Regions from separate parts of the Pseudoalteromonas sp. CH_XMU1449-3 genome, predicted to be linked through region 2. Evidence: predicted binding sites of a transcription regulator. Region 2 holds the regulator's gene; each other region holds the start of a gene.
The links. Region 2 encodes ArgR, which controls arginine synthesis, uptake and breakdown. Its sites were predicted from a motif close to ANTGAATANNTATTCANT; they were not measured.
Positions count from the first base shown of each region.

Region 1 (2,283 bases), on a different contig from region 2:
ACCCGCACGTTTAGCCTTATTAATAATAAACCTTAGTAGATAACTGCCGCGATCGGCATCTCGGTACTGAGGGTGAACAGCCAAACTTGCAAACTCCCCCACTTGTTCATCTGCAAACGGATACAAAGCCGCACACGCTATAATAAGACCATCACGCTCAATAACCGTAAATTGTTCAATTTCGATTTCTAGCTGTTCACGAGAACGGCGCACCAAATAACCTTGCTGTTCAAGGGGTCTTATAAGGTTAATGATTCCGGTAATATCAGCAATACTTGCACTTCGTAATTGCTCAGAGCTTTGTGGTGCGATTTGTGTACCAATACCATCTAAAGAGAACAGCTCTTGTAATAAGGCGCCATCTTCTTTGTAACTAACAAGATGGCAACGATGTACGCCACCTCGACAAGCATCAATTGCAGCTTGTAAGAATACGGTTGCGCTTACACATGAGTCAGGTTGCTTGCGATAGTTTACTAGTAGCTGCTCAGCTTCATTTGGCATTAGCTCTGCAATCGCCTCACCATTTTCATCCAAAATACCGGCTTCTTTACAAAAGCCAAGCATTTTATCGGCGCGTAGTTTGAGAGCTACTTGCGTAGCAATTTCTTCAGCAGTTAAGTTAAAGCTTTCACCTGTAACAGACGCCGCTATTGGCCCAAGCAGAACAATTCCGTTGTTATCTAACTGGTGGCGAATACCCGCAACATCGATACGTCTCACTCTACCTGAATGATGATAATCAACACCTTCATCAACACCTAAAGGCTGAGCAATAACAAAATTACCACTCACCACATTTAAAAATGAGCCAGACATTGGGGTGCTACTTAAAGACGTAGATAAACGCGCGGTTATATCGAACTGCATTGCACCCGCAACTTTTTTAATTACATCAAATGTTGCGTTATCAGTTACACGTATCTCATTATGAAACTGACTAGTTATGCCAACTTGTTCAAGCGCTGCGTTAAACTGTGGGCGAGCACCAAACACTAAAACAATCTTAATACCAAGACTAGTTAATAACGCGACATCGTTGATGATGCTGCGACAACCAGACTGATCGATCGCCTCTCCGCCAAGCATAACAACGAATGTTTTACCGCGGTGAGCATTAACGTATGGGGTTGACTGGCGAAATCCATCTACCAATTCTGTGGTACGCACGTAATATTTACCTTATTAAAGTCGAGTGTTTTAATGAAAACAGATATACAAGCCACAAGTGTAGAGAATTTATATTCACAAATAAAGCATTATTATTCTTAATTTGTGGTTGGAATTTTCTTGTCGGGTAGAAGGATGTGATAGATACAAAAAAGGCCCGCATAAGCGAGCCTTTTTTAAGAGATTAGAACTGATTACCAGCCTGTTTTCTCTTTAAGTGCATTACCGATATCAGCTAATGAACGTACAGTTTTTACGCCAGCAGCTTCTAATGCAGCAAATTTCTCATCAGCAGTACCTTTACCGCCTGCGATGATTGCACCAGCGTGACCCATACGCTTACCTGGAGGTGCAGTAACACCCGCAATGTAAGAAACAACTGGTTTAGTCACGTTGTGCTTGATGTATTCTGCAGCTTCTTCTTCTGCAGTACCACCGATTTCACCGATCATAACAATAGCTTCAGTTTGCTCGTCTTTTTCGAACATTTCTAAAACGTCGATGAAGTTAGTGCCAGGGATTGGGTCACCACCGATACCAACACATGTTGATTGGCCGAAACCAGCGTCAGTAGTTTGCTTAACCGCTTCGTAAGTAAGAGTACCAGAACGTGATACGATACCTACTTTACCAGGCTTGTGGATGTGACCAGGCATGATACCGATCTTAGTTTCACCCGGAGTGATAACACCTGGGCAGTTAGGACCGATCATACGAACACCAGTTTCATCAAGCTTAACTTTAACGTCAACCATGTCTAGTGTTGGGATACCTTCAGTGATACAAACGATTAGCTCGATGCCAGCATCGATAGCTTCTAAGATTGCATCTTTACAGAAAGGTGCTGGTACGTAGATAACTGATGCAGTTGCGCCAGTTGCTTCAACAGCGTCACGTACTGTGTTGAATACTGGAAGACCAAGGTGCGTTTGACCGCCTTTACCTGGGCTTACACCACCAACCATTTGTGTACCGTACTCAAGCGCTTGCTCAGAGTGGAAAGTACCTTGGCCACCTGTGAAACCTTGACAGATAACTTTTGTATCTTTATTGATTAATACAGACATTATTTGCCCTCCGCAGCAGCAACAACTTTTTCAGCTGCGTCTGTTA
Region 1 is NZ_JAYMDY010000008.1:194,944-197,226, reverse strand. Features, by position in the region: gene argA (amino-acid N-acetyltransferase) at 1-1,170, opposite strand, end outside; gene sucD (succinate--CoA ligase subunit alpha) at 1,365-2,237, opposite strand; gene sucC (ADP-forming succinate--CoA ligase subunit beta) at 2,237-2,283, opposite strand, start outside.
Region 1: a site for ArgR is predicted at 1,233-1,250, ahead of argA (amino-acid N-acetyltransferase). Genes of this name have one in related genera too.

Region 2 (2,283 bases):
TGCTGCAGAGCAAGACCGCGTGTTAGCTGTTGAGCAGCCTGTAAAAATAAAAATAATGCCGCACACAGTCAATTTTTTTCATGATTAGTAATAAATAACAATCTTGAATCCTTGGCTTTGTGCAAATAACGAGAAGCTAAGGATTCACTATGGCGCAAGCGCAATCTGGGATTTGTGCTGAAGCAAACTTACATGGTTTGCACCTGTTTTTTAATGTTTACGATGGCCATGATGAGTCATTACGTAAAAAACTAAAACGCGTTAGCGTAATTCAAGATGAGTTTGCTGATCAGTTCTCAGAAGCCATGCTATCGTGTGTGGTTGCCCTTGGTGCTCAGTATTGGCCGCATATTTTGCCCGAGTTTATCCCTAGTCAATTGCAAAGCTTTCCGAATGTGACCCATAGTGAGCATGTGATTAGTGCTCAGCCATTTGACTTGTTTGTGCAAATTCGCTCAGACCGTGAAGATGTAAATCATCTATTTGCTCTGCAAATTCTAAAATTATTAACACCGGATGTTGAGCTGGTGGAGCAGGTCCGTAATTTTCGGTTTTTAGATGGACGTGATTTTAACGGCTTTATTTATGCAGGCGATACACCTCATGGCCGTCAAAAGCGTAGTACAGCACTTATCGATAAACCGGGTCACTTTGAAGACCAAGGCAGTTATATTCATGTTCAGCGCTTTGTGCATGATTTGAGTGTCTGGCAGCATTTATCGTTGTCTGAGCAAGAGCAAATCATGGGGCGCACGCGTCTAGATAACACCTTGATTGTGCCTGCTGTAGAAACCAGTCATGCGGTTCGTAGTGAATTAAAAGATGAGCATGGCCAGCCACTATTGCTAAACCAAAGCATGCCATTTGGTGATGTGCATAAGCAGGGAATTTTAATGGTTTCGTGTGCTGCGCAAGGGGATGCGTTTGAGCAGGTATTAAAGAGTCGTTTGGGGCAGGGCGATTGCTATGATCATTGGCTCGATTTTACTCAAGCCGATATGGGATCTGCGTTTTTCGCCCCGTCAGTAAACTTCTTAAAGCAACTTTAAACGGTATCAAATAAAGTGCGCACGCGATCAAGCGTCACATCGATTTCAGAAATCTTCGCAGGGGCGATAAAAATAGTGTCGTCGCCTGCAATGGTACCGAGTACACCATCCGCCTTACCGAGTGAATCAAGTAAACGAGCAATTAATTGTGCTGCGCCTGGACTGGTGCGAATAATAATCATCATTTCGTTATGCATAATATCAATAACAAGCTGACGCAGTGGGCTTTTCGCTGTTGGCACACCCATTTCAGCCGGTAAACAATAGACCATTTCTTGTTTTGCATTACGAGTACGTACTGCACCGAACTTGCTTAACATGCGAGAGACTTTACTTTGACTAATATTATCAAAGCCTTGCTCTTTTAATGCTTCGACAATCTCACCTTGTGAGCCGAAGTTTTCTTCTTTTAATAGCGCTTTAAACGCTTTGATCAGTGCTTCTTGTTTGTCTTGTGGTTGCATGTTGCCGTTTCTTTATTCATAAAATGTAGGGTAATTCTACACAACTCTGCATATTTATGCAGTATTAGTTTACAAAGTCGTCCAAAATGCTGTGTCTTTACAGGCAAGTTTACAACTATGGTCGAAATTATACGCGAAATAAGCAGGATAAATTTGTTTTTAGTCGCTAATTTCATTATCTTTAGGGCCACAAATATTTCCTACCTCAAATTACGGAGAATTCCAATGAAAGTTGCTGTTTTAGGCGCAGCTGGCGGTATCGGCCAAGCATTGTCTTTATTATTAAAAACAAGTTTACCTGCAGGTTCTGAATTATCGTTATACGATGTTGCCCCTGTTGTTCCTGGTGTAGCGGTTGATCTTTCTCACATCCCAACAGACGTTAAAGTTGAAGGCTTTGGTGCTGACAGCCTAGACGCAGCATTAGCTGGTTGTGATATCGTTCTTATCCCAGCGGGTATGCCACGTAAGCCAGGCATGGACCGTGCGGACCTTTTCAACGTAAACGCAGGTATCATCAAAACATTAGCTGAAGGCATCGTTAAAAACTGTCCTAAAGCGTTAGTAGGTATCATCACTAACCCAGTAAACGGCACAGTGCCAATCGTTGCTGAAGTATTCAAAAAAGCGGGTACTTACGATGCTAACCGTGTATTCGGTATCACAACGCTTGACGTGATCCGTTCAGAAGCATTTGTTGCTGAACTTAAAGGTTTAAGCGCAACTGACGTTAAAGTTCCAGTGATCGGCGGTCACTCAGGTACTACAAT
Region 2 is NZ_JAYMDY010000011.1:18,915-21,197, forward strand. Features, by position in the region: gene WA256_RS14095 (ABC transporter ATP-binding protein) at 1-88, shown strand, start outside; gene WA256_RS14100 (Dyp-type peroxidase) at 150-1,049, shown strand; gene argR (transcriptional regulator ArgR) at 1,046-1,513, opposite strand; gene mdh (malate dehydrogenase) at 1,739-2,283, shown strand, end outside.

Region 3 (2,283 bases), on a different contig from region 2:
AATCATGTTACTGATAATCGCTTGCGAAGGTTTAATTTTTTCCATCGCCAAAAACTCATCTGGCTGGTGGGCTTGGTTAATTGAGCCAGGTCCCATGACGATGGTTTCACAGCCAAGCTGTTGAATAAAAGGAGCTTCGGTACAATAGTTTACAGCGACAGCTGGTTGACCCGAGATTTTTTCGGCCAGCTTTACTAATGCTGTATCAGTGCTACCACTAAATGCTGGGATAGGTTCATGCATGTCGATAACGCTCACTGCATTTGGGTATTGGGCATTAATCTCTTCTGCGGCTGTTAGCAAAATCGCTTGTAGCTCTTGCACACTTAAACCAGGTAAAGGCCGCATATCAATGTGCATTTCACAGCAACCACAAATGCGGTTGGCATTATCGCCACCATGGATATGGCCAAGGTTCAAAGTAGGGTACGGAATTTCAAAGTGCTCAACTGAATATTTATTCTTTAATTCTTCTTTGATGATTAACAATTTTGTAATCATTTTATGCATGACTTCGATGGCGTTTAAACCACGTTCAGGGTCAGAGCTATGGCCTGAGCGACCAATTACTCTAATAGCTGTACTCATATGGCCTTTATGAGTAAATACTGGTGTCATATCAGTTGGTTCACCAATAATACAGCGCGCTGGTTTTAAGTCTGGGTGGCGGCAAATTTGTTGTGCTCCTGCCATTGTGGTTTCTTCGTCGGCTGTGGCTAGAATTAAAAGTGGCTCTGTTTGTTTAGTTTCATCGAGCTCGCTAATTGCTTGCAATACAAAGGCAAAAAAGCCCTTCATATCAATACTACCTAAACCATAAAGTTTATTGTCATGCTCACTAAGTTTGAACGGATCGTAGTTCCAGCGGCTATCATCAAATGGCACAGTATCAGTATGACCTGCAAGCATTAAACCGCCATCTCCTTCACCGCGTTTCGCTAATAAGTTGTAACGGCCTTTACCGTTTTCAAGCTCTGTGATTTCACATGTAAAACCAAGGCTTTCGCACCAGTTTGCGAGCAAGGTAATAACCCCTTTATTGCTCATGCACAAAGAATCTTCAATCGCACTAATTGAAGGGGCAGCAATTAGCTGCTGATACATAGATATAAAAGAGGGTAGCGACATAAAAAAATCCAAAAATAATTATTCAATCTAATTGCATAACAATATAAAAGTATTTATGATGAATATCAATTCACTTTTTAAGCATAAATATTAGTAAAGCTGTACGATGAACACGAAACGACGATAACCTGATTTCATTACTTTAGACAGTGTTTTTATTCGCAATTGAGCGAGTAATTTTAGGCGTATCGATAAACAGATTTAATAGGTAAAAGTAAGCAATGAATGTAGTGATTATTGGCGCAAGTGGTTATAGCGGCGCAGAGCTAGCAAGTTTAGTTGCTAAGCATCCAAAATTGACCCTACAAGCATGTTATGTGTCTGAAGGGAGTTTAGATAAAGGTAAGTTATTAAGCGATTTATACCCTGAGCACCTTGGATTGTTAGAGTATCCACTACAACCTCTAACTGCTGGAGCGTATAAAGATATCGAAAGCAATGCTGACTATGTATGCCTGTGTACAGATCACAAGGTCAGTGTTGACCTTGCTCCCCAATTTTTAGCCATGGGTAAAAAAGTATTCGACCTATCTGGTGGTTTCCGTTTAGCTGGGAATGAGGATTACCTAACTTATTACGGTTTCGCACATGAACATCCTGAGCTTTTAGAGCAAGCAGCATATGGTTTAGCTGAATGGAATAGCGATGCGATTAGTAAAGCAAACCTTGTTGCTGTAGCGGGTTGTTACCCTACAGCAGCACTTAATTCTTTAAAACCACTTAAAGAAGCGGGTTTATTAGCTGATCAAGCCATTATTGTTAATGCGGTGTCAGGTGTTACAGGCGCTGGTAGAAAAGCCAGTGTTAATACCCACTTTTGCGAAGTGTCACTTGCTCCTTATGGCTTGTTTAACCACAGACACACACCTGAGATTGAGCAGCACCTTGGTCACCCTGTGCTATTCACCCCACATTTGGGTAACTTCCCCCGTGGAATTTTAGAAACTATTTATGTGCAATTAAAACCAGGCGTAACTGCAGAGCAAGTGAATGCGGCTTATCAAGTATTAGCAAACGAGCCGTTAATTCGTTTACTTGGCAATAAAATTCCAAGCATTAAAGGCGTGGCTAAGCAACCATTTGTTGATATTGCATGGCAACAAAAAGGTGAGCAACTCATCGTTATGTCAGCGATTGATAACCTTCTAAAAGGTG
Region 3 is NZ_JAYMDY010000005.1:87,302-89,584, reverse strand. Features, by position in the region: gene argE (acetylornithine deacetylase) at 1-1,128, opposite strand, end outside; gene argC (N-acetyl-gamma-glutamyl-phosphate reductase) at 1,350-2,283, shown strand, end outside.
Region 3: a site for ArgR is predicted at 1,186-1,203, ahead of argC (N-acetyl-gamma-glutamyl-phosphate reductase). Genes of this name have one in related genera too.